3 regions of the Marinobacterium aestuariivivens genome follow, and region 2 is predicted to be linked to each of the others. Evidence: predicted binding sites of a transcription regulator. Region 2 holds the regulator's gene; each other region holds the start of a gene.
What was found. The regulator FNR, encoded in region 2, switches genes on or off when oxygen is low (the NO sensors DNR and NnrR bind a similar motif). The targets are predictions, from matches to a motif close to TTGATNTANATCAA.
Positions count from the first base shown of each region.

Region 1: the regulator FNR is predicted to act here: its motif matches at 2,210-2,223, upstream of ACFQDL_RS08815 (YdcH family protein).
Region 3: the regulator FNR is predicted to act here: its motif matches at 4,566-4,579, upstream of ACFQDL_RS19640 (nitrate/nitrite transporter).

Region 1 covers NZ_JBHSWE010000001.1:1,681,510-1,692,075, forward strand. Annotated here, with positions in the region: gene ACFQDL_RS08805 (diguanylate cyclase domain-containing protein) at 1-1,218, shown strand, start outside; gene ACFQDL_RS08810 (GNAT family N-acetyltransferase) at 1,213-1,674, opposite strand; gene ACFQDL_RS08815 (YdcH family protein) at 1,898-2,143, opposite strand; gene ACFQDL_RS08820 (HAD-IIB family hydrolase) at 2,463-3,287, shown strand; partial or broken gene ACFQDL_RS08825 (glycosyltransferase family protein) at 3,315-4,543, shown strand; gene ACFQDL_RS08830 (alpha-amylase family glycosyl hydrolase) at 4,540-6,279, shown strand; gene acsA (acetate--CoA ligase) at 6,375-8,162, shown strand; gene pdhA (pyruvate dehydrogenase (acetyl-transferring) E1 component subunit alpha) at 8,159-9,157, shown strand; partial or broken gene ACFQDL_RS08845 (alpha-ketoacid dehydrogenase subunit beta) at 9,154-9,635, shown strand; gene ACFQDL_RS08850 (transketolase C-terminal domain-containing protein) at 9,774-10,139, shown strand; partial or broken gene ACFQDL_RS08855 (biotin/lipoyl-containing protein) at 10,151-10,348, shown strand.
Region 2 covers NZ_JBHSWE010000001.1:5,438,258-5,448,823, reverse strand. Annotated here, with positions in the region: gene ACFQDL_RS28590 (2-thiouracil desulfurase family protein) at 1-141, opposite strand, end outside; gene ACFQDL_RS28585 (GGDEF domain-containing protein) at 354-1,373, opposite strand; gene ACFQDL_RS28580 (L,D-transpeptidase family protein) at 1,777-2,850, shown strand; gene ACFQDL_RS28575 (YigZ family protein) at 3,589-4,032, opposite strand; gene ACFQDL_RS28570 (cation diffusion facilitator family transporter) at 4,025-5,179, opposite strand; partial or broken gene queE (7-carboxy-7-deazaguanine synthase) at 5,549-6,179, opposite strand; gene rdgC (recombination-associated protein RdgC) at 6,192-7,103, opposite strand; partial or broken gene ACFQDL_RS28555 (adenine phosphoribosyltransferase) at 7,280-7,821, opposite strand; gene fnr (fumarate/nitrate reduction transcriptional regulator Fnr) at 7,987-8,757, opposite strand; gene ACFQDL_RS28545 (oxygen-independent coproporphyrinogen III oxidase) at 8,887-9,174, opposite strand; gene hemN (oxygen-independent coproporphyrinogen III oxidase) at 9,177-10,289, opposite strand; gene ACFQDL_RS28535 (sulfite exporter TauE/SafE family protein) at 10,471-10,566, opposite strand, start outside.
Region 3 covers NZ_JBHSWE010000001.1:3,750,667-3,761,232, reverse strand. Annotated here, with positions in the region: gene ACFQDL_RS19655 (efflux RND transporter permease subunit) at 1-758, shown strand, start outside; gene ACFQDL_RS19650 (efflux RND transporter permease subunit) at 755-1,594, shown strand; gene ACFQDL_RS19645 (NarK family nitrate/nitrite MFS transporter) at 1,654-3,057, opposite strand; gene ACFQDL_RS19640 (nitrate/nitrite transporter) at 3,156-4,505, opposite strand; gene ACFQDL_RS19635 (type IV pili methyl-accepting chemotaxis transducer N-terminal domain-containing protein) at 4,742-6,601, shown strand; gene narL (two-component system response regulator NarL) at 6,598-7,248, shown strand; gene ACFQDL_RS19625 (NarK family nitrate/nitrite MFS transporter) at 7,697-9,169, shown strand; gene ACFQDL_RS19620 (protein kinase domain-containing protein) at 9,294-10,566, shown strand, end outside.

The DNA of each region.
Region 1 (10,566 bases), 3.8 Mb from region 2:
TGGGAGTGGGATATCGAGCAGGACAGGCTGAGCTGGTCACGCAGTGTCTTCAATATGTTCGGACTGGACCCGAACCGTTTCAAGGCCAGCTACGATGCCTACCTCGGTGTTGTCCACCCGGATGATCGCGAACGCGTCGACCGGAGCGTGCAGGGATCTCTCGACAGCGGCACACCCTATCAGATCGAATATCGTATCATCCGCAACGGCGAGGTCCGCCGGCTGCTGGAACGCAATTACCTGCATCGTGATGCCCAGGGCGTGTTGCGCCATATGTGGGGCAGTGTCGTCGATGTGACCGAGAAACGTCGCGCCGAAGCGCGTCTGCAGCTGGCGGAGACGGTATTCAGCCACTGCGCCGAAGGTATCGCAGTGTTCGACAGTTCGCAGCAGGTCGTCAGAACCAATGCGGCACTGCTGGACATCACCGGTTGCGACGAGCCCGGCGTCAGCCGGCTGCTGGACCGCGACCTTCTGTTTCAGGCGGATGCCGGGACGCCTGTCTCGCTGCCGGACCTGCTCGAAGAGCCTGGCGCTAAAGACGGCGAGTGGCGCGGCGAACTGATCCTCAAGCGTCGCGACGGCGACTGCATACCGGTACTGGCGTCGGTCTCGTCTATCGGCGGGAACAACGCCGAAGTCAGCGAGTACGTGCTGGTTTGCAGTGATATCCGGCAGCTCAAGGAACAGCAACGGCAACTGCAGCACCTGGCAATGCACGACAGCCTGACCGGCCTGCCCAACCGGCGTCTGTTCGCCGAGCACCTGGAGCGGGCCCTTGCCCGCAGTCAGCGCTCGGGCGAACGCCTGGCGGTGATCTTCGCCGATCTCGACGGCTTCAAGCTCGTCAACGACCGCTTTGGCCATGAAGCCGGCGACGAACTGCTGTGCCAACTGGCGACGCGCTTCGAGGGCCTGCTGCGCAGCAGTGATACGGTCGCCCGTATCGGCGGCGACGAGTTTGCCTTCATTCTGCCCGACTGCGGCAATGACGAGGCACTGGCGGCGCTCCTGGCAAGGCTTATCAGCGATGGCGCCTGCCCTCATCGTGGCATCAGTGTCACGCTGAGCCTCGGTGCGGCCTGCTATCCGGATCATGGAACGGAGGGCGCCGAGCTGCTGATAGTGGCGGACCAGACCATGTACCGGGCCAAAAACAGCGGCAAGAACCGCTTCCAGATCGCCCCTGACGAGCGACCGCGCACCGTCTCCTCATAGCATCAGTTCGTAATGCAGAAACTCTTTGTCCTCGACATATCCCTGCGCCTCGTACAGGCGGCGCGCCCCGAGGTTCGCTCGCGCCGTGAACAGCTCCACCAGACAGCAGCTTTGCCTTGTCGCCGCCTGCCGTGTGGCCTGCAGCAGCGCGCGGGCCACGCCCTGCCGGCGCGCCTCTGCAACGACGAAAAGATCGCTTAACAGCCAGCTGGGACGGCATTCAAGCGACGAATAGCCCGCATAACACTGAACAAACCCGACGGCCGTCGGACCTTTGCGAGCCAGCAGTAAAAGACTGTCCTGTGCCTCGAAGCGTGCCCGCAAAAACCGCTCTGCCTTCGTCAGGTCGCCGTCATACCCATAGAACTGCCGGTACTGATCGAACAGCGGGGCAAGATCCACGATATCGTCACGGCACGCTTCTCTGACAGTCAGCTGTTCCGGTTGGATGGACATAGCGATCTCCGGTGTCAGGGCACGATGATAGGCAGCATCGGGCAAGGTACTCGTCCGCACGCCGTATCGCAATCAGTCAGGGCAAGGTTGCCTCGCCCCCCGACCCAAGACTGTCCTGGACCGCGCTGCTCAAGCACATCGATTACTCGAGCGTTGCACTGAACCGAAAAAGACAGGGCCCGCCAATGGCGGGCCCTGTCGTGATGGCTGACCGCTGGAGCGATCAGTTGCGGCTGGCGCGCAGCATCGCATAGAGCTCGTCCTTGAGCTGCAGGCGCTTGAGCTTGTAGTCCTCCTCGACACGGGTCGCGACCGGTTCGATCTCGGCCTGCATACGCTCCACCTCTTTGGTGATGTCGTGGTATTCATCGAAAAGCCGGGCGAAGTGGGCATCCTTCACCTTCAGTTCGTGGATGGCGTCGCGGAATTCCGGCAGCTCGTGTACCAGGTCATGATGTTCGATGGTCATTGAACGCTCCTTCTGCGTTGATTCCCTGTATTGAGGCCACTATTCATCATTCCCGCCCTCGCCGTATTGATATCGATCAATCGCCCGCTGAATCGGACGGTCGTCGTCACCAGAACGCCTGCGCCGGGCCACGGCGACCGGAGCCAGAGCGGTGCAACAGGCTTCCCGCGCATGCACCATTGCGGCGCATACGGCATGCAATCCGCTGTTTTGGCTGCGTGAAAAGGGGTTGCCGGCACCGTATAGCGGCGCTGGCATTTGACTTGCAGGGGCTTACCCGACGCAGACAGCTCCTGTCGGCCCGCCAGACGAGGTGTTCATGATGCGATTGCTGATATCCACCGATCTCGACGGTACCCTGCTGGATCACTACAGCTATAGTGCTGCCGCCGCCGAATCCCAGCTCCGGACGTTGCAGACGCTGGACATCCCCTGGATTCTCAATACCAGCAAGACGCTGGCGGAGCTGGAGCCGCTGCGACAGTGCCTCGGACATCGGGACCCCTTCGTCGTCGAAAACGGTGCGGCCGTCTACATCCCGGCAGAGTTGCCGGTGGCGACGACAACTTGTCCACAGATCGACGGCCGTTACCGGCGTCAGACCTTCGGTCCCGACCGCAGCCGAATCCTGAATGCGCTGGCGCCGTTGTCGCGCCGCTATCGCTTTACCGGCTTTGCCGCCATGACCACGGACAGCATCGTCCGGCTGACGGGGCTGGCACCCGAAGCGGCCGCGCAGGCACTGCAGCGGCAGTTCACCGAACCGCTGGTCTGGCAGGACTCGGCAGCGGCACTGGACGATTTCGCCGCCGAGCTGGCCCTGGTGGGACTGCAGATACAGCGTGGCGGGCGCTTCGTGCATGTGATGGGGCACTGCGACAAGGCCGCGGCCATGGGCTGGCTCGCCGGTCGGTACGGCGAGCTCTGGAACGAGCCCGTCACGACGCTGGCCCTGGGTGACGGCGAGAACGATATCGGCATGCTGCAGCAGGCCGATATCGCGGTACTGGTGCGCTCGCCGGCCCATCCGCCTCCGGCCGTGCCGGGACGCGCCGATATCCGGCTGACCGACGAGACCGGTCCGGCCGGCTGGAGCCAGGCCGTGAAACAGACCCTGACCGAACTGGGCCTCGGCGGCCCATGAACCTCCTCACCCGAACCAGGAGCGAGCATGGGCGACTTTTACCAGAACGGCATCATCACCACGCTGCACAACCTCTCGCAGCGACCGCTGGAAGCACTGGAGCAGGAACTGCTGACATTTTCCAGGGCCCGCCCGATGGCCCTGATCCTGCCCTGCCTCTACTCCGAGCTCGAAGGCGAGGCGATGCCCCGGATCCTCGGGCATCTGCAACAGGTGCCCTACCTGTCCGAGATCGTCATCGGACTCGACCGGGCCGACGAGCAGCAGTACCGCGACGCGCTGCGCTTCTTCTCCGCCCTGCCCCAGCGCCACCGGGTGCTCTGGAACGACGGCCCGCGCCTGCGCGCCATCGACGGCACCCTCAGGGGCGAGGCGCTCGCGCCGCTGCAGCCGGGCAAGGGCCGCAACGTCTGGTTCTGCATGGGCTACACCCTGGCGGCCGGCCGCGCCGAGTCCATCGCCATGCACGACTGCGATATCCTGACCTACGACCGCGAGCTGCTCGCACGACTGATCTACCCGGTCGCCAACCCGAATTTCAATTACGAGTTCTGCAAGGGCTTCTACGCCCGGATCGCCGATGGCAGGATCAATGGCCGCGTCAGCCGCCTGCTGGTCACGCCGCTGCTGCGGGCACTGAAGAAGGTCTTCGGCAACCTGGACTACCTCGAATATCTCGACAGCTACCGCTACCCGCTGGCCGGCGAATTCTCGTTCCGGCGCGATGTCATGAGCGACATTCGCATTCCCAGCGACTGGGGCCTGGAGATCGGCGTGCTCAGCGAAATGACGCGCAACTACTCCAACAACCGTCTCTGCCAGGTCGATATCGCCGCCACCTACGACCACAAACACCAGGACCTGTCGCCGGACAGCGACCAGGGTGGGCTGTCGAAAATGTCGATCGACATCACCAAGGCGATCTTCCGCAAACTGGCCACCAACGGCATTGTCTTCAGCCAAGAAACCTTCAGGACCATCAAGGCGACTTACTTCCGCATCGCGCTGGACTTCGTCGAAACCTATCGCAACGACGCCGAGATCAACGGTCTCGACCTCGACGTGCACCAGGAGGAGCAGGCGGTCGAACTCTTCGCCCGCAATATCGTCAAGGCCGGCAGCCACTTTCTCGACAACCCGATGGAGGCGCCGTTCATCTCCAGCTGGAACCGCGTGATCAGCGCCTTCCCGGGGTGCAGCAGCAACTGCTGGCCGCCGTCGAAGCCGACATGGCCGAATACGGGGACCCGCGATGACGGCTCCGGCAACACCGCTGGAACAGCGGCTGGCGGCACACCTGCAGCAGCTCTACCCGGAACGGGACGCAGCCGGGCTGGCCCGTGAATGCCTGCAGCGTCTGGGACTTGCGGCCGACACCCCGTCACCGGCGCCGCACCGCAACCTCTGGGACCAGAGCGACATCATGGTCATCACCTATGGCGACAGCCTGCGGTCGGACTCTGAACCTCCACTGCGGACCCTTTCCGGCTTCCTCGAGGCCCGCTTGCAGGACTGCATCTCGAGCGTCCATATCCTGCCGTTCTTTCCCTACAGCTCGGACGACGGCTTCAGCGTGATGGACTACACCACGGTCAATCCGTCACTGGGCGACTGGGACGATATCACGGCGATCAGCCGGCAGTTCAAGGTGATGGGCGACCTGGTGATCAACCACTGTTCCAGCCGCAGTCTCTGGTTCGAGAACTACCGTGCCGGACTCGAACCCGGCGCCGGTTATTTCGTCGAGGTCCCGTCGGAGGCCGACCTCGGTGCCGTGGTAAGGCCGCGCACCTCGCCGCTGCTGCGCGAGGTGAAGACGCCGGGAGGCGAACGCCATGTCTGGTGCACCTTCAGCCACGACCAGGTCGATCTCGACTTCCGCAATCCCCGGGTGCTGCTCGAATTTCTCGGCATCATTCGCCTCTACCTCGACAGGGGCATCCGCTGGTTCCGCCTCGATGCGGTCGCCTTCCTGTGGAAAATTCCGGGCACCCCCTGCATCAACCTGCCCGAAACCCACGAGGTGATCCGGCTGCTGCGGCTACTGATCGAGCACCATTCACCCGATGCGGTGATCGTCACCGAAACCAATATTCCCAATCGCGAGAACCTGACCTATTTCGGCAACGCCAACGAGGCGCACCTGATCTACAACTTCTCGCTGCCGCCGCTGCTGATCAATGCGCTGGTCAGCGGCTCCTGCAAACACCTGAAAAGCTGGCTGATGACGATGCCGCCGGCGCAGTACGGCACCGCCTACCTGAACTTCATCGCCTCCCACGACGGCGTCGGACTGCGCCCCGCCGAAGGCCTGCTGAGCGACTGGGAACTCCAGACGCTAATCTCGACGATGCAGCGCTTCGGCGGGCGGGTCAGCTCGCGCACCACCGCCGGCGGCGAATCCTGCCCCTACGAGATCAACATCAGTCTCTGGGACGCGCTGCGCGGTACCAACGCCCGGGGGCCTGATCAGTGGCAGTTTGCCCGCTTTCTGTGCGCCGCCGCGATCATGGCGGCGCTCGAGGGGGTGCCGGCCTACTATATCCACAGCCTGGTGGCGACCGGCAACGACCAGGCACGCGTCGATAATACCGGCAGTTTCCGCTCGATCAACCGTCATATCTGGCGGTCCGAGGACCTGGAAGCCGCCCTCGACAGCGACAGTCATCACCACCGGGTGTTCGAGGCGATGCGCAGGCTGCTGCGCCTGCGCCGCCGGCAGCCCGCCTTCCACCCCAACGCAACCCAGTACACGCTGCACACCGGCGAGGCGCTGTTCTCGTTCTGGCGCCAGAGTATCGACCGGCGTCAGAGTATTTTCGCTATCCACAACGTCAGCGACCAGCCACAGAGTGTCAGCCTGTCGGAGCTGAACCTGATCCTCACCGACCAGTGGCTTGACCTGACCAGCGGCGAAACCTTCGAAAATCATCTCGCCCAGATCACCCTGATGCCCTATCAGTTTCTCTGGCTGACCAACCAGAGTCCCTGATCGCGGAACCCGGCCCATACCCACATTTACACAAGGGTTAAATCCTGATCTATGCTGCCTGTAACCCATCCGCCCCAGGTATTGGCGGTGATTCTGTGCGCTTGACCGTTCAGTGGAGCCATGACCGTGCCCTTTCATGCCATCACCAAGCCCCCGAAAACCTCGCCCGCGCGCCCAACCTGCAGGACTACGACAGCTTCACCGCCGGCTACGGTCTCGATCAGGCCCGGGCCCTGGTGGAGGGGCTGCCACAGGGCGGGCTCAACATCGCCCACGAGGCGGTCGACCGCCATGTTCATGCGGGCCGGGGCGACAGGATCGCGCTGCGCTGGCTGGGCAAGGACGACAGCGTCCGCGAGTACAGTTATCGCCAGCTGATGGCCGAGAGCAACCGCTTCGCCTCGGTGCTTTCAGGCCTCGGCATCGGCCGCGGCGAGCGGGTATTCAGCCTCTGCGGCCGGCAGCCCGAGCTCTATATTGCCGCGCTCGGCACCCTGAAGAACGGCTCGGTGTTTTCGCCCCTTTTCGCCGCCTTCGGCCCGGAGCCGGTGCGTTCACGAATGGAAATCGGCGAAGCACGGCTGCTGGTGACCACCGCCAGCCTCTACCGCAAAAAGGTTCTGCCCTGGCGCAACGAACTGCCCTCGCTCGGGCAGGTACTGCTGATCGATGCCGGCGACGACCTGCCGGACGGCTGCCTCAGCCTGGCCGCACTGATGGCCGACGCCGACCCCGGGCATGCCGTTGCCGCGACCCGGCCCGATGACATGGCGCTGCTGCACTTCACCAGCGGCACCACCGGCCGGCCCAAGGGCGCGATCCATGTCCATGAAGCGGTCGTCTTTCACACCCTCACCGGCCTCTATGCACTGGACCTGCACCCGGACGATATCTACTGGTGCACCGCCGACCCCGGCTGGGTCACCGGCACCTCCTACGGCATCATCGCGCCGCTGAGCCTGGGCGTGACCCTGATCGTCGACGAGGCGGAGTTCGACGCCGAGCGCTGGTACCGCATACTCGAGCAGCAACGGGTCGCGGTCTGGTATACCGCGCCGACCGCGATCCGCATGCTGATGAAGGCCGGCAGCGAGTTCGCACAGCAGCACGACCTCTCGGCGCTGCGCTTTCTGGCCAGCGTCGGCGAACCCCTCAATCCCGAAGCGGTGGTCTGGGGTCAGCGCACCTTCGGCATCCCGTTCCACGACAACTGGTGGCAGACCGAGACCGGCGGCATCATGATCGCCAACTACGCCGCCGAGACGGTCAAGCCCGGTTCCATGGGCCGTCCGCTGCCCGGTATCGAGGCGGGCATCGTCCGGCGCACCGATACCGGTGTCAGCGAAGTGACCGCTGCCGGCGAGGTCGGCGAACTGGCACTGAAGCCCGGGTGGCCGTCGATGTTCCGTGGCTACCTGCACGAACAGGCCCGTTACGAAAAATGCTTCGCCGGCGGCTGGTACCTCAGCGGCGACCTGGCCAGCCGCGACGAGGACGGCTATTACTGGTTCGTCGGGCGGGCCGACGATGTGATCAAGTCCGCCGGCCACCTGATCGGCCCGTTCGAAGTCGAAAGCGCACTGCTGGAACACCCGGCCGTCGCCGAGGCGGCCGTGGTCGGGATACCGGACGAGGTCGCCGGCGAAACCATCAAGGCCTACGTCGCCCTGAAGCCCGGCTTCTGTGCGTCCGGGGAGCTGCGCCGGGAGATTCAAGGCCTCGCGCGCAAGCGTCTCGGAGCGGCCGTGGCGCCGAAGGCGATCGCGTTTCGCGAGAACCTGCCCAAGACCCGCAGCGGCAAGATCATGCGCCGGTTGCTGAAGGCGCGGGAGCTGGGGCTGCCGGAAGGCGACATTTCCACCCTGGAGAGCGATGAACGATGAGCGGTCAGTCGAGCGGCAAACCCCATATCAATCGCGACCATCTGCTGGCGCTGCTGACCGGCATGGTTCGCGTCAGACGCTTCGAGGAGAAGTGCGCCGAACTCTATACCCGGGAAAAGATCCGCGGCTTTCTGCATCTTTATATCGGCGAAGAGGCGGTCGCCGTCGGCATCAACCAGGCCCTGCGCCCGGAGGATGCGCTAATCTCGACCTACCGCGAGCACGGTCATGCCCTGGCCCGCGGCATTGCGATGGGACCGGTAATGGCCGAGATGTACGGCAAGGTCAGCGGCTGCAGCCACGGCCGCGGCGGCTCGATGCACCTGTTCGATGCCGAACACCGCTTCTACGGCGGCAATGCCATCGTGGCCGGAGGCCTGCCGCTGGCGGTGGGCCTGGCACTGGCCGACCGGATGCGCGGGCAGAACCGGGTGACGGCCTGTTTCTTCGGCGAAGGCGCCGCGGCCGAGGGCGAGTTCCACGAGAGCCTGAACCTGGCAGCGCTCTGGAAGCTGCCGATCCTGTTCGTCTGCGAGAACAACCTTTATGCCATGGGCACGGCACTGGAGCTCTCCGAATCGGAAAAGCACATTTACCTCAAGGCCCGCAGCTACGGTATCGAGGCCTGGCCGGTGGATGGCATGAACGTCGTCGATGTCGAGGCCGCGGCAACCAAGGCCTGCGACGCCATACGCGAGGGTGGCGGACCACGCTTCCTCGAATGCAAGACCTACCGTTTTCGCGGCCATTCGATGTTCGACACCCAGCTCTACCGCGAGAAGGAGGAGATCGAACGCTGGCAGAAGCAGGGCCCCATCGTGCGGCTGCAGGACTGGATGCAGGCCAACCGGCTGCTGCACGAAGGTGATCTGCCGGGCATCGAAAAAATCGTCGACGCCGAGGTCGAAGAGGCCGTGGCCTTCGCCGAGTCCGCCGCGTTCGAGCCGGAAAGCGAGCTCGGGACCAATGTCTACACCCCGAGGGTCGACGCATGAGCCAGGGCAGCGAAACCACCTACCGTGAAGCCATTCGCGAAGCGATTCGTGAGGCGCTTCAGGACGATGACCGGGTCTTTCTGATGGGCGAGGATGTCGGTCATTACGGTGGCTGTTATGCCGTCACCAAGGGTCTGCTGCAGGAGTTCGGCCCCGAGCGCATCCGCGATACGCCGCTGTCCGAATCGGGCTTCGTCGGCGCCGGCGTCGGCGCCGCACTCGGCGGCATGAGACCCATTGTCGAGATCATGACGGTGAACTTCAGCCTGCTGGCGCTGGATCAGATCGTCAACAACGCCGCCACCATCCGCCACATGTCCGGCGGGCAGTTCAGCGTGCCCTGGTGATCCGCATGGCGACCGGCGCCGGTCGCCAGCTGGCCGCCCAGCATTCCCACAGCTTCGAATGCTGGTACGCCCATGTCCCGGGGCTGAAGGTACTGGTGCCCGGCACCCTCGACGACGCCCGCCATATGCTGAAAATGGCGCTGGCCGACCCGGATCCGGTGATCATCTTCGAGCATGTGCTGCTGTACAACCGGACCGGCGAGTTATCCACAGCCCCGCCACCGCCGATGGAACAGGCGGCCGTGCGCCGCCAGGGGCGCGACGTTTCGATGATCACCTACGGCGGCAGCCTGCCCAAGGCCCTGGAGGCGGCCGGGCAGCTGGCCCGGGACGGCATCGAGGCCGAGGTCCTGGACCTGCGCTGCCTGCGCCCGCTCGATACCGCCGCAATCATGGCAACGGTCGGCCGTACCCGTCGCGCCGTCGTGATCGACGAAGGCTGGCGCAGCGGCAGCCTGGCCGGCGAGATCAGCGCCCTCATCATGGAGCAGGCGTTTTGGGAACTGGACGCACCGGTGGCCCGGGTCTGCAGCGAGGAGGTGCCGATCCCCTATCCGCAGCATCTCGAGCAGGCCGTACTGCCGCAGGTACCCGATATCATCGCCGCGGTCAGCCATCTGATGGAGCGCTCATGAGCGAGCTGAAAATGCCCTCCTTCGGCGCCGACATGGACGCCGGCACCCTGGTGCAGTGGCATGTTAAGCCCGGTGACAGAGTCGCCAGGGGCGACATCGTTGCGGTGATCGAGACCCAGAAGGGTGCCATCGACATGGAAGTGTTCGATGCCGGCACGATCGATGCGCTGCTGGTGCAGGAGGGTGAAAAGGTACCGGTCGGCACACCGATCGCATCCATCGACAGCGGCAGCGGGGTCGCGCAAGCGAGCGCCGAAGCCGCAGCGGCGCCCGCCGAACCGCCCGCCCCCTCGGCACCGGCTATCGGAAAAGCCACAGAGCAGGCACCCGGCCCTCGCATCAAGGCCTCCCCCGGGCCCGGGTTCTGGCCTGTGCCGGCAACCTCGACCTGGCCAGGATCAGCGGCAGCGGTCCCGCAGGCGCCATA
Region 2 (10,566 bases):
TCCGGCCACTTCGGGACAGAAGGGCACCAGACGCCCCTCGCGCTGCCAGCGTTCGATGGCCGGGTGGTCGAGAAGCCGGTGCTGGCCGTCGTAGCGTACCTTTTCGCCCAGCAGGCAGGCGCTGATCAGTATCTTGTGCATAGCTTTTGCCATTCCCTTTTATCAGAAGTCTAAGATAGAAGCGCGGGCTTTGCCTGTCGGAGAGATCCGCTGCGCGCAGGCGCCGTCAAGCCCGCTATCGATTACGGGCGCGAAGCATAAGGGGGGATTGTTAAGACTCTGTGATAGTGGACGGCGCAGATTCGTCCCTGAATCCACGGCGCCCAGCGGGCGGCGGGCTCGCAGGATCGGCCCTAGTCGCTCAGGTGGACGCAGTTGCGGCCACGACTCTTGGCCTGGTAGAGGGCGGCGTCGGCACGGCCGATGAAATCATCGACCCCTTCGCCGGGACTGTAATCGGTCACGCCGAAGGAGGCGGTGATCGAACTGATCACTTCGCCGGATTTTTTCAGCTTGATGCGGATCGCCTGGATCTTTTCCCGCAGCGTTTCGGCCAGTTCGGCGCCCTCGTCGAGCGTGGCTCCGGGCATCAGGATCGCGAACTCCTCGCCGCCGAAGCGCACCGGCAGTACCGGCTCCTTGGCATGCTCCTTGAGCAGCTTGCCAACATATTGCAGGACCTTGTCGCCCATCAGGTGGCCATAGCGGTCATTGAAGGCCTTGAAGTGGTCGATGTCGATCATCAGGCTGGTCAGCCGCGGCGGTTCCGCGGTACCCAGCAGCTGTTCCAGCTCGGCGTCGAAGACCCGGCGGTTGAACAGCCCGGTCAGCGGATCGACCCGGGCATCCTGCCGGGTTCGGGTCAGTTCGGCCTTAAGGGCGTTTATTTCGGCCCGGGCTTCGTCGATACGCTGCTGGAAGAGGCGTGTTTCGGTGCTGATCGCCTCGGTGTTGGCGGCGAGATTCTGAATGATCGATTCGAGCGGCAGGCGGTCGGCGTCGGTGTCGCTGAGGGCCTCGAGGCTGTCCTGCAGGACTTCGCTGTAATCGCTGGTGCGACGGGCGGTTTCGCCGGCCTGGTGATTGAGGTCGTTCATCAGTGCGATCAGGTTAGCCTGCATGTCCTGTGCCGACTCCAGTTCGTCGCGCAGCATGTGATCGCGGAACAGCTGTTCGCTGACCATCATCGGGCAGGTGCCGTAGGCGTTCAGTGTCTTGTCCAGTTCACTGTTGAGTTCCGGCAGGCGTTTGGAAACGTAGGTGTACCAGAGAGCGTAGTTCAGTGGGTTGGGCGGTATGTTGTGCCGGACCATGATGGGCACCGCCTGGCGCAGCAGCTCTGCCGCCTGATTGGAACTCTCCGCGAACTTCATAGCATTCCCTATACCGGTAATCCGGACAACATTTGAATGGTACGGTGGCCGGCTGGTTCAAACATCTGTTTGATTCCGGCGCAGATCTAAATATATCGGATATTCAGGCCGGGGCGCCAGCAATGAACACGGCCAGGGGGCTGACTCACCGGGCTGGCCGGAGTATAAGGGATCTAAGACAGAGATGCCCCTTCCCGGTGACCCCCATCGGGATTTATCGGCCGCGGCGTCTATTCTTTAGGGCAAGTTGATGGGAGGGCGCGTGCTTAAACCGATTGGGCTCAATATTATGCTGCTCCTGCTATGCGTCTCACTGTCGGCCCGGGCACTTCCACTGGTCTCAGCCGACGGCGGCAATAGCGGAATCTGGACGTCGACCCGGTTCAGTTCATTCGAAAGCGCAATGGATTTCTATCGTCAGTTGGCCGACACCCATGACTGGCAGCCGGTTGCGGCCACTCCGATGCTGCGGGCAGGTGACCGGCATCCGGTGCTCGCCGAGATTCGCCAGCGGCTGGTACTGCTGGGCGATCTGCCCTATCTGACGCCGAGTCGGGACCCGGTTTATTTCGACGACGAGCTCCGCCTGGCGCTGGAGCATTTTCAGCAGCGTCACGGTCTCAAGCCGGACGGCATCTGGGGGCCCCGTTCCCGCGCCGCGCTGAATGTGCCGCCGCGCACCCGATACCGGCAATTGTGGCTCAACCGGGACCGGCAGCTGCAGTTCCGCCGGCAACTGGCGGCGGATGGATACTACGTCCAGGTCAATATTCCGGCCTATGAAATGCGTTATTTCGAAGCGGGGCAGGAGGTGCTGCGCATGCGGGCCATCGTCGGCAAGCTCAAGGCCAAGACGCCCCTGGTCGCCAGCCGGATCCGCACGCTGGAGCTGAATCCCGACTGGAATGTCCCGAGCGGCATTACCTACCGGGATATATTGCCGGCACTGGAGCAGAATCCCGATTACCTGCAGGAGCATTCGCTCGAGCTGGTGCAGGGGTATGGCCCGGGCATGCGGCGGCTGCCGTTCAGCGAGCTGGATTTCGAGCGCCTGTATCGCGGTGAGCGGCCTCAGCAGCGATTCTGGCAGGCCCCCGGACCCCAAAATCCCCTGGGGCTGATGAAGTTCAACTTTCCCAACGATTATCTCGTCTACATGCACGGGACACCGAACGCCTACCTGTTCGACAAGCCGGTACGCAACTTCAGCTCGGGCTGCATTCGCATCGAGTATCCGGAGGAACTGGCACGGCGCCTGCTTGGACCGGCCGGTATCAGCGAAACGGGGACCTGGCGGTTCGAGGATATTATCGCCAGCGGCGAGAACCGGGTGTTGTCGTTGCCACAGCCGGTGGCCGTCTATACCACCTACTGGACCGCCTGGCTGGACGACGAGCGAACATTGCAGTTTCGCGAGGACATCTATGGCCTTGATCGTCAGGACCTGGCCGCCGTGCCGGACTCGGACCGGCCCTGAGGCGTCCTCGATCGCCACGTCGTCAAGTGTGGCGCCATACGTGCCCGAAACGCCTCGATCTGGCGCAGTACCCCCTGCCGGCTCAGACCGGCCCCGAGTCGTCCCCGATCGCCACGTCGTCAAAAATGACGCCAGGCGTGCCCGAAGCGCCTCGAACTGACGCAGTACCCCCTGCCGGCTCAGACCGGCCCCGAGTCGTCCCCGATCGCCACGTCGTCAAAAATGACGCCAGGCGTGCCCGAAGCGCCTCGAACTGGCGCAGTACCCCCTGCCGGCTCAGACCGGCCCCGAGTCGTCCTCGATCGCCACGTCGTCAAAAATGACGCCAGGCGTGCCCGAAGCGCCTCGAACTGGCGCAGTACCCCCTGCCGGCTCAGACCGGCCCCGAGTCGTCCCCGATCGCCACGTCGTCAAAAATGACGCCAGGCGTGCCCGAAGCGCCTCGAACTGGCGCAGTACCCTGCCGGCTCAGACCGGCCCCGAGTCGTCCCCGATCGCCACGTCGTCAAAAATGACGCCAGGCGTGCCCGAAGCGCCTCGAACTGGCGCAGTACCCCCTGCCGGCTCAGACCGGCCCCGAGTCGTCCTCGATCGCCACGTCGTCGAGTGGCGCCAGGCGCGCCCGAAGCGCTTCTAACTGATCCTGGTCGGGCTGAAGGCGTATCTCGAGCCGTTCGCCCCAGTGACGTTCCAGGACTTCGAGTCCGAGCTGACGCAGTATCTGCTCGAGCGGGCCAGTCAGGGCGTGGGGGCCGAGAGGCTTACCGCGAACGTCTCGATGACAGCTTCCGTCGGGAGGTGGTCCAGCCCCGTCTGGACCGCCTGGCTGTAGGCGCGCACGAGGCCCCCGGCGCCGAGTTTGATGCCGCCGAAATAGCGGGTGACGACAACGCAGATCTCCCCGAGCCCCGAGTGGGTCAGGACATTGAGCATCGGCTTGCCGGCCGTGCCGCGGGGCTCTCCGTCGTCACTGCAGTTCCACTGGTTGTAATCCTGCGGGTCGCCGGCGACATAGCACCAGCAATTATGGTTGGCGTCCGGGTGCTCCCGGCGGATCCGACCGACGAACGCCTGGGCGGCCTCGATGCCGGCCGTCGGCGCGACATGGCAGATGAAGCGACTGTTTTTGATCTCGATCTCGACGCTTCTCGCCGATGCCGGGCGATCGAAGGGTTCAGCCATGGGCCGGCGCCAGCCAGAGTCTGAGCTGGGAGAACCAGTAGTGCTGCTTCAGCGCCTCGCGAAGCCGGCTCTGCAGTTCGACGCCGGACAGTTCACATTCCTTGAGGCTGAAGCTGTCGACCTTGAGCTCGAGTTCGATCCGGGCATTAACGTAGTGCAGCATCAGTTCCTCCCAGCGCAGGCTCGGATTGATCTGGTCGACGGCGCTCTGAAGTGCCTGTTCGACTTCGTCACGCAGCGGCAGCGTGTTGCAGAACAGCTGGCTGTCGTCGTTGTAGGTATCGATATGAAAGATGATCTGTTCGATGTTGTCGAAACGGCTCTTCAGCCTGCGCACCACGGTGTCGCCGATGTAGTGGCCCTCGGATGCGCTGAGATGACTGTCGACCTGGATATGCATCTCAAGCAGGCTCTGTCCGCCCATCAGGCGGCTTTTCAGGCTGTGAACGCTGATAACGCCGTCCACCTCCATGACCGCCTGCTCCAGTTCCCGGACCTCCTCCTCGGGCAGTGCGGTATCAACCAGCTCCTTGACGCTTTTCCAGGTCAGGTCCCAGCCGATCTTGGCGACCAGCAATGCCACCAGTACCGCGGTCAGGGCGTCAAGCCAGGGCGCGCCGAGCATGGCGCCACCGACGCCGAACAGCACAACGACCGATGAAAAGGCATCGGTGCGGCTGTGCCAGGCATTGGCAATGATGAGGTCCGACTTCAGTCGCTTGCCGGCCGCCAGGGTGTAGCGATAGATCCACTCCTTGCTGACGATCGACACCGCCGCGACTACGAGGGCGGGCCAGGTTGGCGTCTTCAGCGCTTCGCCGCTGAGCATCAGGCCGACACTGTCATAGGCCATGGCGCCGGCGACGGCAATCAGCAGGCCGCCGAGCATGACGGTGCCGAGGGTTTCGAACCGGGCGTGGCCATAGGGGTGATCCTGGTCCGGTTCCTGATGGGCCATGCGCAGGATCAGAATCACCATGAAGTCGGTGGCGAGGTCCGAAAGCGAATGGATACCGTCGGCGATCAATGCGTGGGAGTAGGAGAACACCCCCGTGATGATCTTGGCGATACCGAGAGTGAAATCCAGTAGGCTGCCGACCAGGGTGACCCGGCGGGCTTCTCGTTGACGTTCTTCAGCGGTGTACATGGCAATTCCGTTTCGGACACTGTACCGATTTTACCGGCCGGGGCCTGTGCCGGGCCAGCCTGGGGGCTGAGTCTGTGTTCATTCTGTCGCCAGGCAGGCCGACAGAAAACTGTAACGACTGGTTTACAGCGTAAAATCGCTGCCTAAGGCCGGCAAGCTCGACAGATTTCGAGTTGCTGGTCCTATCTATTTGAATATTAATAACAAATTACTGCTGGTTACAAAGTGATCAATCTGTTGCGGGCCGAGCGGTTCCGGGGCGGCCGGGCAGGTATCTTATCCTGGCCCACAACGTTATCCACAGCAGATGTGGGTATAACGTCGCAGCACCGTCACAATCGAGCTCCGGGGTCTGTTGATGAACGCCATTCAGTCGATACCGATGATCTTGTGCGTCTGCAGGCTCAGCTTCCACTGCGGATGTGCCAGGCAGTAGCGTACCGTGGCTGCGAGATTTTCCTGCGCGGCGGGACCGTCCAGGGGTTGCAGATAGAAGTGTTCGAAATCGAGCCCGGCAAACCGCTCCGGCGGTGCCTGCAGTTGCGGATAGACGAGCTTGAGCTCCTGCCCGCGGGTGATCACCAGCTGCGCCGATGCCTTGGGGCTGACGCAGATCCAGTCGATACCGGGGGCAGGGGGCGCGTGCCATTGGTCTCGATCGCGACTTCGAAACCGGCAGTCTTGAATGCCTCGACCAGCGGCTCATCGAGCTGCAGGGCGGGTTCTCCGCCGGTGCAGACGACATAGGGCTGGCCACCCGAGGCGTCCGGCCAGAGCGCCCTGACGGCCTTGGCAAGCGCCGCGGCGCTGGCGAACTTGCCGCCATTCTGGCCATCGGTGCCGACGAAGTCGGTATCGCAGAAGTCGCAGACCGCCTGGTGGCGGTCCTGCTCGCGGCCGGACCAGAGGTTGCAACCGCTGAAGCGGCAGAACACCGCCGGCCGGCCGCTCTGGGCGCCTTCCCCTGCAGGGTGTAAAACATCTCTTTGACGCTGTACATCGGGACCGGGTCCTAGGTTGCGCTGTTTTCGCCGCCGAAGGCCTGCAGCAGGTCCGGAATCAGCCGGCTCAGTTCGAGACCGATCTGGGCGACATCGGCATCGAAACGCGCCAGCTCGTCGTCGGCAACATCCTTCTGCTGCTCGCGGAACTGGTCCGTCTGCTTGATGCGATGGATGCTGAGGTCCTCGTGCAGCAGAAAGCGCAGATTCTCATCCCACTCCAGAGCCAGCTTCGTGACGCGCTTGCCAGCCTCGAGGTGGGCGACAATTTCCGCGCTGGTCAGGTCCTGGCCCTTGATGCGGATGACGCCACCTTCCACCAGGTTGTCCTTCATTTCGCACTCGTCGAGCAGCTGCAACGAGGTTGGGAGGGGCTGCTGCTGTTCGAGCCAGTGGCTCATCACCGCCGAGGGCGACTGCTTGACGTCCGGCAGCACCACCGGCAGCGTGCCCAGGCTGCTGCGCAGCTGCGTCAGCAACTCCTCGGCCTTCTTGTGGGCAGAGGCATCGACCAATACCCAGCCGGCCTGGGGCGCGATCAGGGCCCAGGTCTGCTGGCGCCGGGTAAAGGCCCGCGGCAGCAGATCCAGTACGATCTCGTCCTTGAGCTGATTGCGCTCACGTCGATAGACCTTGCGTGCCTGCTGATGTTCGATTTCCTCGACCTTTTCCTCGAGCGTCTCGCGGATCACGCCGGAGGGCAGAATCTTCTCCTCCTTCTGGGCGCAGATCAGATAGTAGCCCGCACAGCTGTAGACGAGCTGGTCCGGCAGCCCCTTGCAGGGCGCGATCCAGCCGTAACGGCTCATCTCCTGACTGCCGCAGGGCTGGAATGGATGCTCTGCAAGGGCGGTTTCCAGGCTTTGCGCGTCCCTGTCGAAAGCGGAGGTCAGGCGATAAAAAATCAGATTTTTGAACCACATAGTCTTCTTTGCCGGCTGGTGGAGGGCGCTATTCTAACGGCTCGGGCGGGAAATGCCATGCGCAGGGCGCTTCGTTTATCGATGGTCGGGCGAGTAGTCGGCACCGGTGGCGTTCCGAAATGCCGTTGCCGGTGCTGGTGACGCGTAACGCGTTACGCGTTACGCGTCACCAGATCTCAGAGGCCCTCGTAGGCCAGCAGCGTATGCACCGGTATGCCGGCTTCCTGTATGCGGGTCGAGCCTTCGAGGTCGGGGAGGTCGATCAGGGCGGCGGCCTCGTAGACACTGGCGCCCAGTTCCTTGATCAGGGTGCTGGCGGCCAGGATGGTGCCACCGGTCGCGATCAGGTCGTCGAAGATCAGCACCTGGTCACCGGGGCCCACCGAGTCGGTCTGCATCTCGACCGCGGCGGTACCGTATTCCAGGGTATATTCGGCGTGGATGGTTTCACCCGGCAGTTTGCCCTTCTTGCGTACCAGCACCAGCGGAATATTGAGGTGATAGGCCATGATCGAGCTGATCAGGAAGCCCTGGCGTCGATGCTGGCGATATGGGTGATATCGGTATCGATATAGCGCTGGATGAAGTCGTCGGCGACCATGCGCAGCGCCTTGGGATCCTTGAACAGCGGCGTGATGTCGCGAAACTGGACGCCTGGCTCCGGCCAGTCCGGAATCGTACGGATAATCGATTTTACATAGCACTCGTCAAAGGGCATTAAGGACTCCTGCGCGCGCATCCTGTTCGATGCTTGATATGGCTCAATGTTTTCAGGGCGAGAAAAGCGTCTAATGAAGGTGTTGGGTTACCAGCCAGAGATGGCTTATCAACTGTGCAGCTTGCACGGCATCCGCAGCTTCTGTGGATGCCGTTTTTTTATATATCAGGATGTCTGTCGGGACAGTGCCGGATCCTGCACCGGGCATTCGCCGGACAGCAGGTAAAGCTGGTCGAGATCGGTAACGTCGATCTCCTTGCCTTCGACCTGGATCAGACCGCTCTTCTGGAAACGGGTGAATATCCGGCTCACGGTTTCCACTGCCAGCCCGAGGTAGTTGCCGATCTCGTTGCGCGACATCGACAGGCGGAAGCGGGTCTGGGAATAACCCCGGGCCTGAAATCGCTGCGACAGCTTGATCAGAAAAGTGGCAACGCGCTCTTCGGCGGTCTTTTTCGACAGCAGCAGCATCATCTGCTGGTCGTCACGAATCTCCTTGCTCATGGTGCGCATGATCTGACGTCGCAGCTCCGGCAACTCGCCGGACAGGTCGTCGAGGCGGGTAAAGGGGATTTCGCAGACGGTGGTGGTCTCGAGCACCTTGGTGGAAACCGGATAGACACCGGAATCGACGCCGCTGAGGCCGACCAGTTCGCCGGGAAAGTAGAAACCGGTGATCTGCTCTTCGCCCTCGTTGGTCAGCGAATAGCTCTTCACGGTACCGGCGCGCAACGCATAGATGGATGTAAAAGGCTGGCCCTGACGGAACAGGTGCTCCCCTTTCTTGAGGGGCCTGCTTTTATCGATGATGTCGTCGAGGCGGTCGATTTCGGTCATATTGAGCGAGACCGGCAGACAGAGTGAACTCAGGCTGCAGGTGTTGCAGTGTGCTTGTTGCAGGCTACGGAGCTTCCCTTCCGGTTTTTGGTCAGCCATGGTCGGTTCCTGTTGTGTCGATAGGCCCGGGGGCGCAGTTGGAGACGATTATCCAACATTTGCCGCCCGGGTTGAAGTCACAACGGGAACTATGGCCGCTATGCCATCAGGCAGCGCGGAAAAAGCGGCTCAGATGATGCGGGAGAAACCCTGCACCGGAGCCTGTTTCGGAATATAGGCGTCGAAGGCCATGCAGATGCGCCGGATCAGCAGGCGGCCGGCGGCGGTCACGGTCAGTACCCGGTCCCGTCGTTCGACCAGGCCATCGGCGATGAAGCTTTCGATCTCGGCCTGTTCGGCGGCGAAATAGTCGTCGAACGCGATGCCGAAACGCTCCTCGATGCTGTTTTGGTCGAGCTCGAAGTGGCAGATCAGCTCGCCAATGACGCGGCGGCGGATCCTGTCGTCGGCGTTCATGATCACCCCCGCTTGACAGCGGAGGCACGGCTCTCGACGGCGCGCGTATAGGCCCCCATATCGTGTTCATTCTGAAAGTAGACGTCACCAATCTGGCTGATCGCCGACACGCCCAGTGCCACCAGATCGCAGTCTGCATGGGTGGTATAGCCCTGGAAATTCCGGTGCAGCTGGCGCGAACGCTGGGCAATGGCGAGACTGTCGTCGGGCTTGGCGAAATGATCCATGCCGATATAGACGTATCCGGCCTCGAGCAGCCGGTCGATGCTGTCGTGGAGAATCTGAAGCTTGGCGTCCGGGCCCGGCAAATCCTCTGCGCGAATGTGTTTTTGCGAGCGGAAACGGTCCGGCAGGTGGGCATAGTTGAAGACCGACAACCGGTCCGGCGACAGCCCGATCACGGTATCGAGGGTGGCGGCAAAGCTTTCGGGGGTTTGATGGGGCAGACCGTAGATCAGGTCCATGTTGATCGAGCGGAAGCCCTCGCTGCGTGCGGATTCCAGAATCTGCTGCGTCATCTCCAGTGGCTGGATGCGATTGACCGCCTGCTGTACCCGTGGATCGAGATCCTGTACGCCGAGGCTGATGCGGTTGAAGCCGATCTGGCGCAGCACCGCGATGGTTTCGGCGTCGGCTTCGCGCGGGTCGACCTCGATCGAGTAGTCGCCGTTATCGTCGTCCCTGAGGTTGAAATTCGAGCGCAGCGCCGACATCAGTTCCGTCATCTGCCCATGGCTGATAAAGGTCGGGGTGCCGCCGCCCCAATGCAACTGGTCGACCTGGCGCCCTTGCAGGCGCCCCTTGCTAAACAGTTCGGCGGAGCGGGCCATCTCCCGGTATAGGGTGTCGAGATACGGCTGGGCTTTGTTGCGGTTGCGGGTAATGACCTTGTTGCAGGCGCAGTAGTAGCAGACATGCTCACAGAAGGGGATATGGACATAGAGCGACAGGGGCGAATCGCTGTCCGCCGTGGCCAGGCCCGCTTCGATCAGGCGTTCGGGACTCAGCAGCGGGTCGAACTGCACGGCCGTGGGGTAGGAGGTGTAACGCGGCCCCGACAGGTCGTAGCGGCGAATCAGTTCTGGGTCCCAGCGGACGGTGCTGCTGTTGCTCACGGGATCTTTCCTTTGGCCAAAGTGTGCAAAATATACATTTTAGCGGTCACTTTGCGGGCCGCATTGACTTTAATCAAGCAAATCGTAGGAGCCGCGCCCCGCGGCGAAAATCCACGCGGCGTCATCTAGGAGGCAACCGGACACCACCGGTGGAATTCGCGCCTACGGCACTCATTCCACCCTACGCCGGATTGACCAGCATGCCAAGGGGAAGGCTGTACAGCCCGAAACCGATGATCAGGCCGCCGGCGAGTTGCTGCGTCAGGCGCCGCGCCAG
Region 3 (10,566 bases), 1.7 Mb from region 2:
TGATCACCCTGCTCTGCTCGGTCACGGCCGTGATCTGGCAGCTCGGTCTGTTGAAAAGCCTGGGATTCGGGCTCGACCCCTATTCGATGCTGGTGCCCTTCCTGGTATTCGCCATCGGCGTCAGCCATGGCGTCCAGATTATCAACACCATCGCCCAGGAGAGCCTGCAGGGCGCCGACCGGCTGCAGGCGGCACGCCGCGCCTTCCGTGCTCTCTACGTGCCGGGACTGACGGCACTTGTAAGCGACGGCATCGGCTTCGCGACCCTGCTGGTGATCCAGATCGAGGTGATACAGGACCTGGCGATCGCCGCCAGCGTCGGCGTCGCGGTAATCATCCTCTCGAACCTGGTGCTGCTGCCGATTCTGATGTCCTACAGCGGCGTCAGCCCGGCCAGCACGCGCCGCCTGGTGCTGCAGAACGCCCGGCCGCACCCGGTCTGGAAGGGCCTGGCGAGGCTCACCGGCACCCGCCCCGCGCTGTTGACCGTCGTGGCCGCCGCCCTGCTGCTGGGTCTGGGCCTGCACCTTGGCCAGAATCTCAAGATCGGCGACCTCGACACCGGTGCGCCGGAACTGCGCCCGGATTCACGCTACAACCTCGACAACGCCTTTATCGGCGGCAACTATTCGGCCAGTACCGATATCTTCGTCACCCTGGTCCGGACGGCGCCTGAACAGTGCATGGACTACCGGACCCTGGCCGCCATCGACCGCTTCCAGTGGCACATGCAGAATGTTCCGGGGTGCAGTCGGTGACGACGCTCGCGGACTACTCCAAGCGCGGCATCGCCGGCATGAACGAAGGCAGCCTCAAGTGGCTGGCGCTGAACCGCAATCAGCAGATCTCCAACATGTCGCTGAGCCGCCCGCCGGCCGGCATGCTGAATTTCGACTGCAGCCTGACGCCGGTGCTCATTTACCTCAATGACCACAAGGCCGAGACCCTCTCCGGGGTCGTCGCCGCAGCCGAGGCCTTCGCCCGGGACAACAATTCCGACGACATCCGGTTCCTGCTCGCCGCCGGCAACGCCGGCATCGAAGCGGCCACCAACATCGTCATCGAAAGCGCCCAGTACAAGATGCTGGCCTGGGTCTACGGCGTGGTGGCACTGCTGTGCCTGATCACTTTCCGTTCGATCCGTACCGTGACCTGCATCATCGTGCCGCTAGCCTTCACCTCGGTGCTCTGTCAGGCGCTGATGGCCTGGCTGGGTATCGGCATCAAGGTGGCGACGCTGCCGGTGATCGCGCTCGGCGTCGGCATCGGTGTCGACTACGGGATCTATATCTACAGCCGGCTGGAGACCTACCTGAAACAGGGCCTGTCGTTGCATGACGCCTATTTCAGCACCCTCAGGAGCACCGGCAAGGCGGTGGCCTTCACCGGCCTGACGCTGGCAATCGGCGTCGGTACCTGGGTGTTCTCGCCGATCAAGTTCCAGGCCGACATGGGTATCCTGCTGACCTTCATGTTCCTCTGGAACATGCTCGGCGCCCTGGTGGTGCTGCCGGCCCTGGCCCGGCTGCTGGTGCGGCCGGCACCGCGGACCGAAACGGCCGGGCAGCCGGCGACCACCCGCGTGGCGGCCTGAAATAAAGAGAGGGCCCCTAGGGGCCCTCGATGCTGTTTGCCGGATCTCCTGTCAGGCAATCAGCAGGGGACTTCTGCGCCCTTGCGGGAGTACCAGAACCAGGTCACCAGGATGCAGGTGACATAGTAGCCGATGAAGGTGTAGAGCGCGGCTTCCGGACCGCCGGTCAGGGAGATCGAGGTACCGTAGGATTTCGGGATGAAGAAGGCGCCGTAGGCGGCAATGGCCGAGCTGAAGCCCAGCACCGCGGCGGATTCCTTGCCGGCATCCTTGAGCGCCTGGGCCATCGCCTCCTTGCCCTTGCCTTTGGCGGCACGCTCGCGCTCGGTACGGAAGATCACCGGAATCATGCGGAAGGTCGAGCCGTTGCCGACACCGGTGGTGATGAACAGCAGCATGAACATGGCGAAGAAGCCGGCGAAGTTGCCACCCTCTCCGTTCGACGGCAGGAAGGCCAGCACACCGAACACCGCGCCGATCATGATGACGAAGTTCCACAGGGTCACGCGGGCGCCGCCAAGCTTGTCGGCGACCCAGCCGCCCAGCGGACGGGCGATGGCGCCGACGAAGGGGCCGAGCCAAGCGTATTTCAGCACGTCGACGTCCGGAAACTGGGTTTTCATCAGCATCGGGAAGCCGGCGGCGTAGCCGATGAAGGAGCCGAAGGTGGCGATATAGAGCCAGGTCATCAGCCAGTTGTGCTTGCGCTTGAAGATCACCGCCTGCTCCTTGAACGAAGCGTTGGCGCTGGCGATATCGTTCATGCCGAACCAGGCCGCCACGGTGAAGATCAGGATGAACGGCGCCCAGATAAGACCGGCGTTCTGCAGCCAGATGCGGGTACCGTCACTGAGGGTCTGACCGTCGCCGCCCAGGGCGCCGAACACCGCACCGGTGATCACCAGCGGCACCGTGAACTGCATCACCGACACACCCAGGTTGCCGAGGCCGGCGTTCAGGCCCAGTGCCAGACCCTGCTTGGCCTTCGGGAAGAAGAAGGAGATGTTGGCCATGCTGGAGGCGAAGTTGCCGCCGCCGAAACCGCACAGCAGCGCGATCAGCACGAAGGACAGATAGGGCGTTTCCGGATCCTGCACCGCGAAGCCGATCCAGAGCGCCGGAATCAGCAGCGAGCCGGTACTGAGCGCCGTCCAGAGCCGGCCGCCGAAGATCGGCACCAGGAAGGAATAGAAGATACGCAGGGTCGCACCGGACAGCCCCGGCAGCGCCACCAGCCAGAAGCGCTCCTGGACGCTGAAGTTGAAGCCGATCGCCTCCATCTTGACGACCACCGTACTCCAGACCATCCAGACCGAGAAGGCCAGCAGCAGACAGGGAATCGAGATCCAGAGGTTGCGATTGGCGATGCGGGCACCGCGTTCGCGCCAGAAGGCCTCGTCCTCCGGACGCCAGTCGTGTAATACATGCCCGACCTGAGCGGGCTGCAGGGTGGTTGTCGTCATCTTCGACTCCTTTGGGATGGCAGTCATCCCGTCACTGGACATTGACTTGGGATCACCGGCGGCTGCCGGCCCATCCGAAGTTGCTGACCTGAATCCCGTCATCCGCGGCGGGGTTCAGGTTCGAAAGCCCCCGCATCCCGGCGCTGTGGCTCAGCGTCTGGCATGGCGGACTCCCTGAGAAAATTGTTGGCGATCGCCTCCTGCAGCCGACGCTGCCGGCTGTCGTGGGCAATGCCGTAGTACATTGCGATCATGCACAGCGCCAGCAGGCCGTAGAGCAGCATGAAGCAGGAGCTGCGCACACCCAGCACATCGGCGGCGACACCGAACATCACCGGCAGCACAAAGCCCCCGACCGCCCCGATCGCCCCGACCATGCCACCGACTACCCCGATGCGTTCCGGGTAGTAGTCGTAGATGATGCGAAAGACGCTGGCCTTGCCGAACCCCATCGCAACAGCGACCACCGTGACCAGTGCGGTGAAGACCGGCAGCGGCATCTCGAGGCTCAGGGTCACGTCCCGGTCGATGCCGTGTATGGTCATGGTGGTCGGCGGATAGGAGAGGAAAAACAGGCACACCAGGCAGACCCAGAACACCGTCCAGTTCACCTGGCGGGCACCGACATGATCGGCGCACCAGCCCCCGACGATGCGGGTCAGAGCGCCGGGCACGGTGAACATCAGCGTCAGAAAGGAGGCGCTGCTGAAGTCCAGGCCGTAGTGGCTGTGATAGTAGTCCGGCAGCCAGAGCGTCAGCGCCACGAAACCGCCGAACACGAAGAAGTAGTAGAGGCCGAAGCGCCAGACCCGGGCATCGCGCAACGGTGCCAGCTGGGTTGTCAGGCTCAGCGCCCGGCTTTCGCGGCGACGCCGGATCTGACCCGGATCGTCGCGGGTCAGGGACCAGAAAAGCAGCGCCAGCAGCGCCAGCACCACGGCATAGACCACCGGTACGGTGCGCCAGCCATAGGCCATGACAATGATCGGGACCATCAGGTTGGTCAGGGCGGCACCGAGATTGCCGGCGCCGATGGTGCCCATCGCCAGTCCCTGATGGACGGGGTCGCTCCAGGCCGACGCGAAGTGGATGCCGAGGGTGAAAGCGCCGCCCGCGAGGCCGATGCCGAGTCCGAGCAGCAGGTACTCGCCGAAACTGTCGGCCCGGGACAAGCCGTACAGCGGCAGGCTGATCGCCAGCATCAGGGTGAGCAACAGACTGCGACCGCCAAACCGTTCCACCAGCAGTCCCAGCGGCAACCGTATCAGGGCCCCGGTCAGAATGGGCGTCGCCACCAGGATGCCGAACTGGGTTTCGCTCAGCGCCAGCTCCTCCTTGACCTGCAGCCCGATCACCGAGATCAGCGTCCAGGCGGCAAAGCAGGCCGCGAAGGCGAGCGTCGCCATCAGGATGGCGGCGGTCTGTTGCTGTTGGTCGTTGGCGAACATGGCATGTCTGGCTGACTGGAGGGTTCAGCGCCAGACTAGGCAATCTCCGCCAAGCTTTTGTTGATCGAAATCAAAAGCTAACCCTCTGAAAAATATGAAAAAATCCGCCAATACCACTTTAGTGGTAACCCCAGTAAACCTTGTAAACCGATGTTTTTGCGGATAATTTCACTGCTACGGACAAACCCGGCCCGGGGCGGCAATGCCCCCTGTCTCTTTGTGAGTATTCCGACGGCGTGAGAATTCTTAAGAACTCCATTATTGCCCGCTTCGGCGCGGCGATGTTCGCGATCAGCCTGATGGCCCTGGTCAGCATGATCGGCTCGGTGCTGGTCGCGGAATCGACCCAGGGCAATGCCGCCGGCATCAATGTCGCCGGTTCCCTGCGCATGCTGTCGTACCGCCTGCTCGCCGACACCCAGCAGTTTCTTATCGCGCCGTCGCCCGCCACCCGGCGCGATGTCGAGCAGTCCGTGGCCCTGTTCGAGGAGCGGCTGCGCAGTCCGATCCTGGGCCGGGTGCTGACCGAGGACCCGCTCAACGAGCGCCGTCAGCAGTTCCTCCAGATCCAGCAGACCTGGCAAGAGCAGCTGCTGCCGGAGGTGCAGCGCGCGCTGTCCGGTACCGGCCCCTTCCATCAGGCCAGCTACAGCGACCGCACCGCCCTGTTCGTCTCGCAGATCGACGACCTGGTGCAGCTGCTCGAGCGCAGTACCGAGTCGCGCATCCGGCTGCTGAGCCTGGTGCAGGCGATCAGCCTGTTCTTCACCCTGGTGGTGATTGGTATCGCGATCTTCGATATCAAGTTCAGCCTGGTCAATCCGCTGCACCAGTTGGTGCAGATGGCGCGCCGGGCCAGTCGCGGCGACTTCAGCGCCCGCACCGATCACCAGAGCCAGGACGAACTCGGCGTGCTCGGCAGCACCCTGAACCAGATGGCCGATGAACTCTCGCGCATCTATGCCGACCTCGAAAAGCGGGTCGAGAAGAAAACCGCCCAGCTGCAGAAAACCAACCAGCAACTGCAACTGCTGTACGAGACCACCCGCCGCTTCAACCACGGCGACGATATCTGCCACAGCATGATGCCGGTATTGAAGCAGTTCGAGGCCATCGGTCCGTTCAGCCCCATTTCGGTGACCCTGCTCGAACCCCAGAGCCTGCGCCGCTACCGCCATCTCACGACACGCTCGCCGCACCGCCCGACCGACTGCCAGGACGACAGCTGCAACAGTTGCATCGTGCCCGAATCCGACGCCCGGCCACACCAGGCACTGACGATACCGATCCGCAAGCAGGGACAGTATTTCGGCGACCTCTGCGCCGAGTACCTGCCGGACCAGGCCCCGGACGACTCCTCGATCTCGCTGCTCGAAACCATTGTCGAAAACCTGGCGACGGCGCTGTCGCTGGAACTCAAGGCGGAGCAGGAACAGAAGCTGTCGCTGGTGGAAGAACGCACCGTCATTGCCCGCGAGCTGCACGACTCCCTGGCCCAGTCGCTGTCCTACCTGAAGATGCAGGTCGGGCGGCTGCAGATGCTGCAACGCAAGGGTGCCGACGCCGGAACGATCGACGAGGTTGTGGAGGAGCTGCGCAACGGCCTCAACAACGCCTACCGCCAGCTGCGTGAACTGCTGACGACCTTCCGTCTCAAGCTCGACCAGCCGAGTCTCGAGGCGGCGCTGCTGAGCACGGTCGAGGAGTTCTCGCAGCGGCTGCAGAATCCGGTCGAACTGAATTACGACACCGGCCACCTGCTGCTGACGCCGAACGAGGAGATCCACCTGTTGCAGCTGGTGCGTGAAGCCCTGGCCAATGTCGTCAAGCACGCCCAGGCCACCGAGGTACGCGTCGGCGTCAGCGGCCGGCAGAACCGCATCGAGGTCTCGGTCGAGGACAACGGCGTCGGGCTCGCCAGCAGCTACGATACCAGTGTCCATCACGGCCTGATCATCATGCAGGACCGTACCCGGATTCTCGACGGCGAACTGCAGATCGCCAACAGGCCCGAGGGCGGCGTGCGCGTGCAGATGAGCTTCGTGCCGAACCAGATCAAGTCCCGTAACAACCGCATCCAGGTGAACACCCAATGACCGAGCCGTCCGATACCACCTCCATCCTGCTGATCGACGACCATCCGCTGCTGCGTACCGGCGTCAAGCAGCTGATCGAACTGGACGAGGGGCTCAAAGTCGTCGGCGAGGCCAGCAACGGCCACGACGGCGTGATGCTTGCGACGGAGCTCGACCCGGATCTGATCCTGCTGGATCTCAACATGCCCGAGATCAGCGGGCTCGATACCCTGGAGATGCTGCGCGATGCCGGCGTCACCTCACGCATCCTGATGTTCACCGTCTCGGACTACGAGGAGGATGTGGTCACGGCACTGAAGAAGGGCGCGGACGGCTACCTGATCAAGGATATCGAGCCGGAAGAGCTGCTGCAGAAGCTGAACCAGGCGGCCGCCGGCAAGATGGTGATCAGCGAACGGCTCACCGCCATTCTGGCCCAGGCGTTGCAATCGGGCCGCAACAGCGCCGCCGCGGACCTGGCCAGCCTGACGGCCCGCGAACGGCAGATCATCAAGCTGATTGCCGGCGGGCTGTCCAACAAGCTGATCGCGCGCAAGCTCAATATCGCCGAAGGTACCGTCAAGGTGCATATCAAGCACCTGCTGAAAAAGCTCAACCTGCGCTCGCGCGTCGAAGTCGCGGTCTGGGTCACGCAGCAGAAGCTTTAACGGCGCAGGCGATACAGCGACTGTAGGTTGGGTGTAGCGGCGTGAAATGACGCAGCATCAGCCCTCCGCGCGGGTTTTCAGCCGCGCAACCCAACACCATTTTCCGTGCTTACCGCGGCCAATCGATCTGTACGGCGATCGATATGATGGGTTGCGCCGCCGTCCGCGTCAGTGCCAACCGGAAAGCGCACCATGATGGCGGCTCCACCCATCCTACCCCCATTGCCCCCGCTTACCTGATTACACCCTCTCCCGCCATGCAGACGGGGAAGAAAATCCTTTAATTTTCAGTCTGTTAATAATTAAAACCCGTTATACCACTTTGGTGGTACAAACAGGGCCACCGAGCAAAGTCCCTCCGGTTTATGTTGATTTGCATCAAAGGCGCGGGCGCCGCCACTGAGTACCTTTGACGCCAGTTTAAGGTCGTTTCTCAGGGAGAACGCTCATGTCCACCGACAAACTTCGGTTGCTAAACTTCGGCGACCCCAAGATCAAGACGCTCCATATCACCTGGTTCGCCTTTTTTCTCACCTTCATGGTCTGGTTCAGCTATGCCCCGCTGATGGCCTTCATCAAGGAGTCCTTCGACCTGACCACGGCCGAGGTCAAGGCACTGCTGATCCTCAACGTGGCACTGACGATTCCGTCGCGTATCGTCATCGGCACCCTGGTCGACAAGTACGGCCCGCGCGCCGTCTACAGCCTGCTGCTGGTACTCGGCGGCCTGGTCTGCCTGGCGTTCGCGGCGGCCCAGACTTATGAGCAGCTGGCGGCGCTGCGCTTTCTCAGCGGCTTTATCGGCGCCGGCTTCGTGATCGGCATCCGCATGGTCGGCGAATGGTTCCCGGCCAGGCAGGTCGGCATCGCCGAAGGCATCTACGGCGGCTGGGGCAACTTCGGTTCCGCCGCGGCGGCCATGACCCTGCCGACCCTGGCGGTGATGTTCGGCGGCGAGGACGGCTGGCGCTATGCCCTCGGGATGACCGGCGTAATGGCCATCCTGTACGGCCTGGTCTACCGCAAGATCGCCCACAACACCCCGAAAGGCTCGACCTACTTCAAGCCCAAGAAACATGGCGGTCTGGAAGTGACCAGCAAGGGCGATTTCGTCTTCTACATCCTGATGAACCTGCCGATGTACGCGGCGCTCGCGGTACTGAACTGGAAACTGGGCCCGGCCAACCTCGGCCTGCTCGACGACTTCAGCAACAACGCCATCTACCTGGTGCTGGTGCTGCTGTTCCTGATCCAGCTGCGCACCATCTATCACGTCAATGAAGAGAACCTCAAGCACGGCGTACCGGCGATCCAGCGCTACAAGTTCAAGCAGGTCGCGGTGCTGGATGTCGCCTACTTCGTCACCTTCGGCTCGGAACTGGCCGTGGTCTCGATGCTGCCGCTGTTCTTCCTCGACACCTTCGAGGGGCTGTCCCCGGTCACCGCCGGTCTGCTGGCCTCGGGCTTCGCCTTCATGAACCTGGTGGCGCGCCCCACCGGCGGGCACTTCAGCGACAGGTATGGCCGTCGTAACGCCCTGTCGATCCTGATCGCGGGCCTGGCCGTCGGCTACTTCGTGCTGAGCCAGATCGACGGCGGCTGGTGGATCCCCCTCGCCGTGGCGGCCACCATGATGTGTTCCTTCTTCGTTCAGGCCGGGGAAGGCGCGGTGTTCGCCGTGGTGCCGCTGATCCAGCGCCGCATGACCGGCCAGATCGCCGGCATGGCGGGTGCCTACGGCAACGTCGGCGGGGTCTGCTACCTGACCATCCTGTCCTTCGTCGACTACTCCACCTTCTTCATGCTGATCGCCGCATCCGCCGCCGTGGCCTTCCTCAGCGTGCAGTTCATGGACGAACCGAGCGGTCAGATGGCCGAAGTGCTGCCGGACGGCACCGTGCAGCTGATCGATGTCGAGTAAAGTCCAGTGATGTGTGACGGGTTAGGCGTGACGCGTCACTTGTCACGCGTCACCGTGACCGCCATGGATGGCGGAAATCCTGAAAATGCAGGAGCATTTTTCAGGGAACGAGTAATCTGAAACCATGCATCTCGACGGCGAAATCAGCATCACCAGCGCCCAGGTCAGCGAAACGGGTCTCAAGGCCCGCAACGAGGACTGCCTGGGCTTCTTCATGCCGGTGGGCAACCTGCTGACCACCAAGGGCGCCTGCGCCCTGATCGCCGACGGCGTCAGCACCGCCGAGGCCGGTGCCGAAGCGGCCGAGTACTCGGTGCGCGAGTTCCTCAGCGACTACTTCGATACCCCCGATATCTGGACGGTGAAGAAATCCGGCCAGAAGGTGCTGACGGCGATCAACCGCCGCCTCTATGCCCGCAGTCACGAGTACCTCTCGACCAGCCGCGGCCATGTCTGCACCCTCTCGGTGCTGATCCTGAAATCCCGTACCGCCCACCTTTTCCATATCGGCGACAGCCGCATCTATCGCCTGCGCGCCGGCGAACTGGAATGCCTGACCGAGGACCACCTCACCCGTCTGAGTGAGAGCAACAGCTGCCTGTCCCGGGCCCTGGGAATGGATACCCACCTGGAGATCGACTACCGCACCGTGACGCTCGAACCCGGGGATCTGTTCCTGCTCAGTACCGATGGCATCCACGACTTCATCAGCACCGATGCGTTGCAACGGCTGATCGACCGGCAGGACCTGGACCAGGCCTGTCATGAACTGGTGGCGGCGGCGCTCGATGGCGGCAGCGGCGACAACCTCAGCTGCCAGTTGGTGCGGGTCGAACACCTGAGCGATGAATCCCTCGACGACCTGACGGACAAGCTGACCGCCCTGCCCTTTCCGCCGGACCTCTCGCCGGGCCTGAAACTCGACGGCTACGAAATCACCGCCGAACTCTATGCCAGCAGCCGCAGCCAGCTGTACGAGGTCCGGGACCTGCAGAACGGCCGCCTCTACGTGATGAAGACGCCCTCGGTCAATTATTGCGACGATCCGGCCTATATCGAGCGCTTCGTCATGGAGGAGTGGGTCGGCAGCCGCATCGACAGCCCCCAGGTCGTCAGGGTCGTGACACCGAACCGGCCCAAGACCTTTCTCTACTACCTGATGGAAAAGATCGAAGGGGTGACCCTCGAGCAGTGGATCGCCGAACATCCCGACCCGAGGCCGTCCGACGCCATCGATATCGTGCGCCAGATCGCCGCCGGCCTGAAGGCCTTCCATAGCCGTGAAACCCTGCACCAGGACCTCAAGCCCGGCAATATCCTGATGACCCCCGAAGGCCGGGTGAAGATCGTCGATTTCGGCTCGGTCCATGTCGCCGGCATCGACGAGATCTTCGTGC